4 regions of the Porphyrobacter sp. HT-58-2 genome follow, and region 3 is predicted to be linked to each of the others. Evidence: predicted binding sites of a transcription regulator. Region 3 holds the regulator's gene; each other region holds the start of a gene.
The links. Region 3 encodes LexA, which represses DNA repair genes until DNA is damaged. Its sites were predicted from a motif close to GTTCCNCNCTTGTTCT; they were not measured.
Positions count from the first base shown of each region.

Region 1: the regulator LexA is predicted to act here: its motif matches at 1,250-1,265, upstream of CHX26_RS08705 (DUF7146 domain-containing protein).
Region 2: the regulator LexA is predicted to act here: its motif matches at 1,560-1,575, upstream of recA (recombinase RecA).
Region 4: the regulator LexA is predicted to act here: its motif matches at 1,798-1,813, upstream of CHX26_RS08915 (S24 family peptidase).

Region 1 covers NZ_CP022600.1:1,827,067-1,830,034, forward strand. Annotated here, with positions in the region: gene CHX26_RS08695 (IS256 family transposase) at 1-141, opposite strand, end outside; gene CHX26_RS16280 (DUF5818 domain-containing protein) at 353-550, opposite strand; gene CHX26_RS08700 (lytic transglycosylase domain-containing protein) at 567-1,220, opposite strand; gene CHX26_RS08705 (DUF7146 domain-containing protein) at 1,324-2,271, shown strand; gene CHX26_RS08710 (bifunctional class I SAM-dependent methyltransferase/DEAD/DEAH box helicase) at 2,312-2,968, shown strand, end outside.
Region 2 covers NZ_CP022600.1:2,618,287-2,621,254, reverse strand. Annotated here, with positions in the region: gene CHX26_RS12335 (DUF4139 domain-containing protein) at 1-1,525, shown strand, start outside; gene recA (recombinase RecA) at 1,657-2,724, shown strand.
Region 3 covers NZ_CP022600.1:2,399,366-2,402,333, forward strand. Annotated here, with positions in the region: gene moaC (cyclic pyranopterin monophosphate synthase MoaC) at 1-132, shown strand, start outside; gene CHX26_RS11315 (molybdopterin molybdotransferase MoeA) at 129-1,310, shown strand; gene lexA (transcriptional repressor LexA) at 1,524-2,207, shown strand; gene CHX26_RS11325 (ComEC/Rec2 family competence protein) at 2,443-2,968, opposite strand, start outside.
Region 4 covers NZ_CP022600.1:1,876,380-1,879,347, forward strand. Annotated here, with positions in the region: gene wecC (UDP-N-acetyl-D-mannosamine dehydrogenase) at 1-647, opposite strand, end outside; gene CHX26_RS08915 (S24 family peptidase) at 1,089-1,733, opposite strand; gene CHX26_RS08925 (proprotein convertase P-domain-containing protein) at 2,357-2,968, opposite strand, start outside.

The sequences.
Region 1 (2,968 bases), 570 kb from region 3:
CTCACCGTGGCCAGCGCCTGTCAGCCCGCCAACCTCCATCTCCATCAACCGCCCGGCGGCAAACGAGATCATGTCGCGCAAAATATCCGCGTCGGGGGCCTTCTCGACCAGCGCGCGCAAGTGCATCAAGGAATCGGTCATCGTGGTTCTCCAGGTTCGAGCTTCGCAACCCAAACCTATCCGAAAACTGCGGTGACCACCCGCGCTGCTGGCTGGCTGCTACAGCGCTATATCGAAAGCGCGCAGCCAGCCAGCAGCGCTAACCCTCAGAACCTACACCACGGCCGGGGACACGACCCTGAGGGTTTGTGCCCTGGACCGGGCGATCAAAGATTGATCGATTTCGCGGTGGCTAGATGTGGCCAATCCAATCTGCCTGAATCCGGTCTTTTGCCGTTGGTACGCCATCTACGATGACGTTTTTGCCGACGAGCGACTGGTCAAAATCCAGAGTATCAACGATCCAGATATGCTCACCGGCTGTCGTGAGAAGGAAGCTTCGAGCCCCCCTCGTCAATCGACCTAATAAGCGTTTCCGCCGGCTGCTCAAACCAAATCATCCCCTGTCATAGCTTCCACCGGCGAAGCACATTGCGCACATAGGCCGGCGTTTCGCCGTTGCGCGGAATTCCGCCAGCTTTCGTAACGGCTCCGGGACCGGCATTGTAGGCGGCCAGAGCGAGATGCACCACGCCGAAGCGATCCAGCATCTGGCGAAGATAGCGTGCGGCCCCATCGATGTTCGATACCGGGTCAAAGCGATTTGTCACGCCCAGTTCTCTGGCCGTTGCAGGCATCAGTTGGCCGAGGCCCGCCGCTCCGGTATGGCTGACGGCCAACGGATTATATCTCGATTCCGTCCACACAAGCGCATCGAGCAGTCCCGTAGGCAGAGCGTACCTCACCTCAGCCGCATAGACGTGGGGCAGATAGCTCGCTCTTCTAAAGCTGGAAGTGCCCGTTGCGGCTTGGAGGTGCCAAGGGGAATAGCTTGAGGGCGCTTCATCGGCTTGGGTCGCTAATGCCCCCAAGCTTTTGGGTGAAGCCCAAAGCCCATGCTCGACAAGCTGGAACCCATTTGAAGACTCGACGATGCGGAAGCCGCTCTTGGTGCTGTCATGCTCGGACCCTGTCGCTTTTGGGCGGTCCTGCGCGCGTGTTGGAACTTCGGGCACGGCAAGGACGGCGATGCCAGCGAGCAAAAAGAATTTCAGGTTCATTACATGATCTCTGTTGGCCGAATCGAATGAGAACATATATAGAACAAAGATAAAGGGCAATCATCAGGCGCCGGGACAGAGTGAAGGCTGCACCGGGAGGGGCATGCAATGGAGTAACTCGATGCCTTACCTACCGAATGCACAAGGGCTTGAACGGGAAGCCCGTGCCATCGTCGAAAGTCTCCAGGGAACTTGGCGGCAGGACAAGGGCATGTGCTGCTGCCCCGCGCACGATGATCGTACCCCCTCGCTAAGCGTCACACTGGGGCGCAAAGCGATCCTGTTCCACTGCTTTGCGGGATGCTCGAATGGTGACGTCATGGCGGCCTTGCAACGCCGCGGTGTTCGCAGCCGGAACCTGTTTGATGGCTCTGGCTCGGTGGAGTTTCAGCCCAAGAAAATTTTGCCCTTCAGCCCCAATGCGCGGCGCTTGTGGCAGTCGGCGACGGCAATTACTGGCAGCCCTGCCGAACGATACCTCACAGAGCGCGGGGTTATGTCGGCATCAAATCAGCTGCGTTACCTGGATCGGACACCGCTTGGACCGCGCAGCGCGGTGCAGTTTCTTCCCGCGATGCTGGCGGCGGTCACAACCGACAGCGGCATAATTGCGATACACAGGACCTTTCTCGAGAGCGTCCCGGCGCGGTTGGCGCGCTTTGATCGGCCCAAGCGAGCGCTGGGCAGCCTCGGCTGTGGTGCCGTCAGACTTGCGCCGCCAGTGCAAGGGTGCCTCGGGCTTGCGGAAGGAATCGAGAGCGCTCTCTCAGCCACGCAGCTGTTCGGTATCCCGTGCTGGGCAACGCTCGGTAACGAGCGGTTCGGTCTGGTGGCGATCCCGGAGAGCGTGCGAGAGCTATACCTCTTCATCGACAATGACGCCGGGGGCACTCTCGCCGAGGAGCGCGCACGGAAGGCTCACGCTGCGCCTGATCGTGTCATTCACTCGCGTGCGCCAGCCTCGCTTGGCTTGGACTGGAACGACGAGTTGACGTCGCAGCTTTCCCGAAAACCTGATCCATTGTGCAGAGGGGAGGGGGCCTTCGGCTGATTGAGGCCTGCCCGGCGCAGGACCTCGTCAGGAGGTTCCCATGTCCAATTCTTCGCTCGCCTTTGCATTCGATGACCCATCGCCGCCCGTTGTTTTGATGGCGGCACAGACCATGGCTTCGGAGCTGGCGGCAGGCTGCGTGCTCACACGCAGCGACGTCACGCGCATCATGACGGATCACTTCGGGGGTAGCGATGCGTGCGGGCGTTGGTCCGTTCGTGACGCGCACGCAGCTCTTGAGCTGGCACAGGTTCAGTACCTGAAAGCCTCAGATCAAATCCGGCTATCGACTTCGGCCGACGAGGCGGACCAGTTCTTCTGCTCTCTCGACGCGCGACTTCCGACCCAGACCAACCGCAGCGATGAGCAGATGGAATGGCAGCAGTTCGCGACGCCGCCGCGACTTGCCTGGCTCGCTGCCCGCGCCTGCGCGCCGGTCGCTGGCGAGCTTGTGCTCGAACCCTCGGCCGGAACGGGGATGCTGGCAGTCTGGGCCGCCAAGGCTGGCTCGCGCCTTGCCCTCAACGAGATTTCGCCGCTCCGCCGCGACTGCCTGAATGCGGTGTTCCCGACCGCGCGCGTGACCGGCCATGACGCTGAGCTGATTGACGAACTGCTCGATCCCGCCATCACCCCAACCGTCGTGTTGATGAACCCGCCCTATTCTCACGGCATCGAGCGAGGGCACGATAGTCGC
Region 2 (2,968 bases), 220 kb from region 3:
CGATCCTGATCGCAGTGCGGACGTGGCCCTCGATGCGGATAACCCGCGCGGCCTTGCGATGATTTCCGAAACCCGCCGGGTCACCCTGCCCAAGGGCGAATCGACCATCCGTTTCGAAGGCGTGGCCGAAGGCATGATCGGCGTTTCGGCGATCGTCACCGGCCTTCCCGGCGGGACGATCGAGAAAAACCGCAACGCACAGATCCTCTCACCCGCTGCGCTGGTTGACGGCACGCTCGGCAACCGGGTGACGATCACGCGAACCAATCCCGCCACCGGCGAGCGGGTTAGCGAAAGCGCAGTGGTGCGCACCGGCGCCAATCGCGGCTTGGTGCTCCAGACCAGTCAGGGCTTCGAAGCGGTGCGCTGCGCCGGACTGCCCGAAACCCTGACCTTCGACCGCGTCCCTGCCGGGCTATCGGCAAGCCCGGTGTTCTCGGTCGACACCCGTTCAGCCGAAGGCGGCACCCATGAGGTAACACTCACCTACCTTGCATGGGGCTTCGACTGGCAGGCCGACTACGTCGCCACGATGACAGACAAGCGCAGCGGCGGGGAATTCGAGCTGGGATTGATGAGCTGGCTTTCGCTGGTCAACGACAACGGGCAGAGTTTCGACAACGCCCGGCTGCAGGTCATCGCCGGGCAGCTCAATCTTGAAAGCGATTACGAGAGTCTGGCCGATCCGCCCGAGGCGCGCGGGCTCTATCTCAACTGCTATCCGATCGGCAGCACGGCGGCAGGTTCCGAAGTGCAGGATTATCTTCCCGTGCCACCGCCGCCCCCGCCGATGGCCTATGCGCCTGCGCCCGCCGAGATGATCACGGTCACCGGCGCGCGCATGAAGGCGGCCGACATGATGGAATCGGCACCAGCCGTGATAACCGCCGAGGAGGAAGACCTCGGCGATCTGAAGCTGTTCCGCGTGCCCGGCCGCGTCGATGTCTCGGCCAAGGGGATGAAGCAGGTCGCCTTTCTCGATAAGGACGCAGTCAAGGCGCGCTATCTTTATCAGGCGGGATGCAATCCTTGGTCGAGCGTCGATCAGCAGGATGAGGAGCCCCTGCCTGCCAGCCTGCTGCTGGTGACCAAGAACGAAGACAGGAAAGGCCTCGGCATCGCCATGCCGCAAGGCGCGATGACAGTTTACGAGCCGAGGTCCGGGTCAGTTGGGCGCGGCCCGCAATTCGCCGCGCGCACGACCTTGCGCGATTATGCGCGTGGGCAGGATGTCGAGCTTGATCTGGGAGCCAGCGCGCAGGTCTTCGTCCGCTGCGGCACCTTGGGCGAGGGCGAACCCGGGAAAGCAAAGGGCGCGTGGACACCAATGCGTGCGAGCCTCACCAACGCCAACCCGCACCCGGTCACCCTGCGCCTGCAACTGGGCTGGGCCGGCCGATACGACATCCGCTTTCCGGGTGCCAAGGTCGACGTGAAGAACGGCTATCAGACAGTCGAAGTCATCATCCCCGCTAATGGCACGCGCAGCATCGACTGGCGCCTGCGCGAAGCAACAGGCGGGTAGGGACCCCTCGCTAGTCCGCCTGAAGAAATTTTTCGTTCCCTACTTGTTCCATGAGAACAAATGCGATACATGGCTGCCATGGGCGGCGGAAAACTCCGTGTTGCCCCTAGGCAAGCGAAGGAGCGCATGCGATGGCTACCCAATTGAAATTGGTCGAAGAGGACAGGAAAGCCGTGGATCGTCAGAAGGCTCTTGAAGCCGCGCTTGCACAGATTGACCGTGCGTTCGGAAAGGGTTCGGCAATGAAGCTGGGCTCGAAGGAAGCGATGCAGGTCGAAGCCATTTCGACGGGCTCGCTGGGGCTGGACATTGCCCTCGGGATCGGTGGCCTGCCGCGCGGCCGGGTGATTGAAGTCTACGGCCCGGAAAGCTCAGGGAAAACCACGCTGGCGCTGCATGTCATTGCCGAAGCGCAGAAGATGGGCGGCACGGCGGCTTTCGTGGACGCCGAACACGCGCTTGATCCGGTCTATGCCAAGAAGCTTGGCGTCGACATTGACGAACTGATCGTCTCGCAGCCCGATACCGGCGAACAGGCGCTGGAAATCACCGATACGCTGGTGCGATCGAACGCGATCGATGTGCTGGTGGTCGATTCGGTCGCAGCGCTGGTGCCGCGTGCGGAGATCGAAGGCGAGATGGGCGATTCGCATGTGGGCCTGCAAGCCCGCCTGATGAGCCAGTCCCTTCGCAAGCTGACCGGTTCGATCAGCCGCTCGCGCTGCATGGTGATTTTCATCAACCAGCTGCGCATGAAGATCGGGGTGATGTACGGCAACCCGGAAACCACCACCGGCGGCAATGCGCTCAAGTTCTATGCCTCGGTTCGGCTCGACATCCGCCGCACCGGGCAGATCAAGGATCGTGACGAGATCATCGGTAACGCAACCCGCGTGAAGGTGGTCAAGAACAAGGTCGCCCCGCCGTTCAAGCAGGTCGAATTCGACATCATGTATGGCGAGGGCATTTCCAAGATCGGCGAGATCCTCGATCTCGGGGTCAAAGCCGGGCTGGTCGAAAAGTCGGGAAGCTGGTTCTCCTATGATTCGATCCGCATCGGGCAGGGACGTGAAAACGCCAAGACCTACCTCAAGGAAAATCCTGAAGTTTGTGACCGGTTGGAAGCTGCAATCCGCAGCCGCACCGACGAGGTCGCCGGGGAGATGATGACCGGGCCGGACGCGGACTCGGACGACTGATCCTCAAGCGGGCGTCATCGCTGCTGGAATGTCCCGTTCCCGCAGCTGTCCCACCGATGCCCGGAAACCCGGAACGCCGGCGTGTGCTTCTCCCCATAGCGCGCGCCGGCCTTTCGCGTTTTCAGGGGGTGGTTCGGGGCGGATTGCCCGGAACCTGAGGTGGCCTTGCCAGCGTCTGCCCCCGGTTAGACCCCCACCAGACCCCGGCTAAAATGCCCTTTTTGCGCGGCGCATTGCGAAACCC
Region 3 (2,968 bases):
ATCGCACTCCTCACAATCTATGACATGGCAAAGGCGATCGACAAGGGCATGGTGATCGAAGGCGTGCGCCTGATCGCCAAGTCCGGCGGCAAATCGGGCGATTGGACCGCCCAGGGAACAGGCCCGCAATGACCGGAGCGCTGGGCCTTGAGGAAGCGCAGGCCCGCCTGCTTGCCCTGGCCCCGCTGCTCCCGCTCGAAGCCGTCCCGATGGAGGCCATGCTGGGGCGCTATCTGACCGGGGATCTGCGCGCCGCGCGCACTCAGCCTCCGGCCGATCTGTCCGCGATGGACGGTTATGCGGTGACGCCAGGCGATGGGCCATGGCAAATCATCGGTGAAAGTCGCGCGGGCGCGCCCTTTGCCGATCCGCTCACTCCCGGCCAATGCATCCGCATCTCGACCGGCGCAGTGGTGCCGCAGGGCGCGGACCGGGTGCTGCTCCAGGAAGATGCATGGCACGAAGGCGCAACCGTCGCCGCCAGCCAGCCAGCCCCGCCCGGCCGCCATATCCGCGCGCGCGGTTTCGATTTTCATGAAGGCGACCTGCTGCTGACACGCGGCGCACGAATGACCCCGGGTCGCATCGCATTGGCACTCGCCGGAGGACACGCACAGGCGATGGCAGCAAGGCGGCTAAGGGTCGCGGTGATGGACAGCGGCGATGAGCTCGCCCCGGATCCTGCCCGCTGCCTCCCTCACCAGATTCCCGCCAGCAACGGCGCGATGCTCGCCGCGATGCTGGCCCCGCTGGGGTGCGAAGTGACACGCATCGGCCCGGTCGCTGATGATCGCGCGGCGCTCGCCGCCGCCTTGCTGCAGGCCGAAACCGCCGATGTGCTGATCACCTCGGGCGGCGCATCGGTGGGCGATCACGATCTGATCAAGCCCGCGGTGGCGGAATGGGGTGCCGAAACCGCTTTCTGGAAGGTTGCAATCAAGCCGGGCAAGCCGCTGCTGGTCGCCACAAGAGGCGCTCAGGTGATCCTTGGCCTGCCGGGCAATCCGGTGTCGAGCTTCGTGACGGCCTTCCTGTTTGCCTTGCCACTGGTGCGGGCCGCAATGGGCGATCCCGATCCCCTGCCACGCGCGGTCACGATGCCGGCAGGCGAGCCTCTGCCCGCTACTGGCCCGCGGCGCGAATTCCTGCGCGCAGTCAACGACGGCGGCACGGTGCGGCTGGCCGGATCGCAGGATTCCTCCGCACTCAGCGCCTTGGCAGCGGCTGACTGCCTGATCGACCGGCCCGCAGGTGCAGCCGCCCTTGCCGCAGGAGAGCCTGTCCCGGTGTTCCACCTCCAGAATGGCTGAATTGCGCGGGTTTGCTGGCAGGCGCGCTTGACTCAATTTGTTTAGTTGCCTAATTGTTCCTTGTTCGTTCACCTTAATGGCGGACGGCAAGTGCAAACAACGCACCTGTAAACCCGATTGACGGGGACGGTGCCTCTTGGCGCACGCAAGGGATTGGCACGGCGCGCTTCGATGTGGGGTGCGGCGTGGGTGCGACCACAGGAGACTTGACCAATGCTGACCGCAAAACAGCGCGAGCTGATCGTCTTCATCCAGCAACGGCTGGAGGAGACCGGCATCTCGCCGAGTTTCGAGGAAATGAAGGAAGCGCTCGATCTCAAGAGCAAGTCGGGCGTGCATCGGCTGATTTCGGCGCTGGAGGAACGCGGCTTTCTGCGCCGTCTGCCGAACCGCGCGCGTGCGCTGGAAGTGATCCGGGAGCCGGGCGATACCACCCCTGCCCGCAACACCGCTGCCAGCGATAATATCGTGCCGATGCCTGCGGCCCGTACTACGGCGCCTGAGGCCGCCAATGACGTGATCGAACTGCCGCTGCATGGGCGGATTGCGGCGGGTGCGCCGATCGAAGCGCTGGAAGGCCAATCGACCTTGCCGGTACCGGCGGCGCTGCTTGGCCCGGGTGAGCACTATGCGCTGGAGGTTTCCGGGGACTCGATGATCGAGGCCGGGATCTTCGACGGCGATTTCGCGCTGGTGCGGCGCACCAACACTGCGCGCGACGGTGAGATCGTGGTGGCGCTGGTACGCGGTGAGGAAGCGACGCTCAAATATCTGCGCCGTGAAGGCGGCAAGGTGCGGCTCGATCCTGCCAATGCGACCTATGATCCGCAATATTACCGGCCCGATGAGGTCGAGGTGCAGGGCAAGCTGGCAGGCTTGCTGCGGCGCTATCACTGATTGCGACGGGCCGGAGTGTGTTCACCGCGCCGGGGGCAAATCGGCTTTCGGACGTAAAGCGTCGCACTCCGGCGAATTTTTCGTTTTAATTCATTTGGTTGGATTTAACTTGCGGGATCCGCAGGCCGTTTTAGCGGGGGTCTAGCCCCCTCCCAGCCCCCCTTTAGCCTGCTCTTGCCCCCCGCCAGACCCGCGCCAGAGCCCGGCCAGGCTGGCTTTGGCAAAATGCGGGCCTTTATTCCTTCACCCCGCGCCACCAGCCATGATCGCCTTGCGTATCGCCGACGCTGGTGATGCGCTCGTCTTCCAGAACAATGGCGAGCCCTCCTGATTGGCTGAGGAAGCGGCGGTCAGCCTTGAGCCACCGCGGGCGGCAGGATCGGGGCAGGAATCGCTCGGATACGACAATGTCGGCCTCAGCGCAGGCCGCGGCCAGCGCCCGTTCCTCGACCTGATCGCGGCCCCGACCGAGCAAGAGTACCCAGTCACGCTCTCCGCGTCCGATCACGAGGGTGCAGAATGCCGAGGAACAGCGCGCGCCCTCCCATTGGTCGAGCGGCACGGGGTCGGCAGTGACGCTGGCCAGCTCCATCAGATTATCGCGGGTGTAGCGCGAACGGCTGTCGCGCAAGGCAAGCAGGCGCGGCGCTCCATCGGGGGCCCGGCCCGTAATGCCTACCTGCCTGCCATCGCCGGCGATGAGCACATCCGGAATCGGAGTCATTGTCACCATGACGCTCGCAATCCCCACTGGGATCAGC
Region 4 (2,968 bases), 520 kb from region 3:
ACGAAGCTGCCATAGATTACCGCTGCGCGCTCGGCACAGGCCGGCGTCATCCCGCCGATCACGCGGTCGTTCTGAACCAGTTCCTTGACGATCCGGCCCGGCAGCACGCGTTCGGGGCAATAGGCGAGCGCAATGTCGGCATCGACATCGCAGCCGTCCTTCGGCACGACGATATCGGGGCGCAGTTCGGCGATGATTTCGGCGACGCGTTCAGTTGTGCCAACCGGCGAGGTGCTCTCGACGATCACACAGGCCCCCGGCAGGATCTTGGGCGCGATCGCGCGCGCGGCGGCTTCGACATAGGCGATGTCGGGCATCTTGCCTTCGCCCAGCGGGGTCGGCACGGCGATCATGTAGAAGCTGGCGGTCGGCACTTCGGTTGAAGCGACCAGCGTCTGCGCGGTGATCGCATCATGTACCAATTTGTCGAGATCGCGTTCCTCGATGTGAACGCCGCCCGCGTTCACGGTTTCGACCACCTTGCGCGAGACATCGACGCCGCACACGCGCCATCCATAAGAAGCGAGCAGGGCGGCGGTAGGCAGGCCGATATAGCCAAGGCCGATCACTGCTACCTGATGATCGGGAGCAGGATGGGCAAGCGCCTTGCGAGCGAGAGCCGCGGCGGCATCAAATGGAGCGTTCATGCGATCAAAGTCCCGGTTTTCAGGGACTGTCTTGGTCGCAAAGCCCTTAAAATCGCGTTAGGCTTGCTCCGATTTTTACCAAGGCATGTCCTGCTCTGCCAGCCAACAACGCGTTGTGGCGATGCGGACGATCATGGCGCGAAGGCCCGCGCCTTGGCTTTCTCATCGCTCCGGGCGATTGCCAGAATCTCAAAGCAGCAAGACCGGCCATCCTCACGCAATACCCCGCGCGAACCACACTGGCCCGCGGCCATCCCAGACATGGCTCGGATGACGGGCAGGCAATCATCCGCAAGTCATCACAGGAACAGTCGGAACTATGCGCACCCCTCGAGCGGCTTGCGATCTGGCTGCGCCACATCAACCGTTACAGTTTATTGTTTTATAACAGGTTTCAAATCGTCAGGTGATCCCGCCTCGCTGGGAAGCGGTCTGAGCTGACTAGCGCAGCGCACGACCAAACCAAAGTACGCGGCCGACAATATTAAGGGCCCGCTTCTCGAGACCATTCCAACTCGGGTAAGTGGGATTGTCGCTGACAACTGACACGCGCTTGCCTTGCGGTTCGATCGCAATGCGCTTGACGCTCAGCATGTCGTCCATCCGCAGCACATAAATGCCGTCGCGCAGCCGCGCCTGACCATCTGCGAGATCGACCATCACCTCATCGCCATCATGCAAGGTGGGCTCCATCGAGTCTCCGTAGACCCCGATGATGGACAAGTTCGAAGACTTGCTCGAGGTCAGCCGGCGCAACCATCGTTCATCGAACCCGAACTGGGCAGACTTGGATTCCATCGCGGCAAGCGCGCCATGCCCCGCAGAGGCTTCCACGTCGAGGATCGGCACCAGAGCCAGTTCGACAACCGGGCCAGTCCTATGGATTGGGGCACCGAGCATCTTTTCATCGACGCCGAAAAAGCGGGCAAGAACAGAGCGGTCCTGCTCATCCAGATGCCTTGGGCTGCCACGGCGAATAAATTGCTGGATATAGGCTGCATTGCGCCCGAGCAGACGCGAGATCTCAGAATAGCTGCAACCGCGCTGCTGGATCAACTCATCAAGGGCTCTGCGTGCATCATCCATGCTGCCAATCCTAATGCATCGATCTAGGAAATTTGATCCTAGACTCTAGGATTCCCTCCTAGTAAGAACATATGAGGAACGCAAGCGAAATGGGAGTCGCAGGCAATGGAGCTTCTCGAGCAAATTGAGGCCTACCTCGCTCGGAGCGGTGTGGCGCCAAGCACCTTCGGCCGACAAGCTGCCGGAGATCCGCGGCTTGTTGCTGATCTCAAGGCAGGCCGTCGCCCTCGGCACAGGACACAGGATCGGGTGATGAGCTTCCTTGCCACCGCCGAAAGCACGAGGGAGGCTGACTGTTGGGCGACGCATTCCCACGATTGATCATCCTTCACCAACCCTGATCGTCCCGATCCCGAAATGCGCCGGAATCGCGAGGATCGGGCGGTCACCGCAAGTGCTGCTCAAGCAGCCGTCCGAGGCGCGTTATCCAGCAAGAGTTTAATCTCCCGCGTCAAGGCGGCCTGGGCCAAAGCCACTGGCAGCGTGGCTGTGTCTTCGCTGCTTCTTTGGGCAACAGCACCGATGGCATCATCGCGCTTCATGGCGATCGTCGCACCCCTGCCGACCGGTTGGGACCTGGCGCCGTTGTGCTGGCGATGGCCGGATCGTTGCCCAGCCTTCGATCAATCGATGATATAGCGCGCCCTGAGTTCAACTGACCGTCCTGCTTCCAGTGCGCCGCCGGGCTGCAATCTGAAGTCGGTAATGGCCCCGTCGCAACCGTCAGCGTCGGCATTGGGTGTGTAATTCCAGCTTGCACCCCCGTCATTTGAGAACTCTAGATCATCCGACCCGGATCCGATCCCGGTAAAGGCGTAGGTCAGACCCGATGACCCGCCTGGATCGGCCCAATTCACGGGCCCTCCAGGCTGTGACACGCGGCACAGTCGGGCGTCAGCAGGTCCCTGATCCCAGATCACGACGCTATTCGTATCGGTCGCAGATGTGCCGGCGTTCGAAATAGTGATGATGTATTCGATCAGTGCGCCGGGAATGGCCTTCGGGCTGTTGGTCCCGTTGACGGGGTCAGAGATCAGTGTGCTCACCTTCGTGACAGACAGGCTGGCGAAGGGATTGCAGGCAATAATGTCATGTATGGCAATGGCCTGTTGTCCCGGGTCTGTTGGTGCGGTGGAATCGTTACCATAGCGGATCACGATTTGCTCGACAGGCGCGGTAAAGGTCACGACCACGTTACCGAACGGTTCTGTATCTGCCGAGAGTCCATCCCCCAC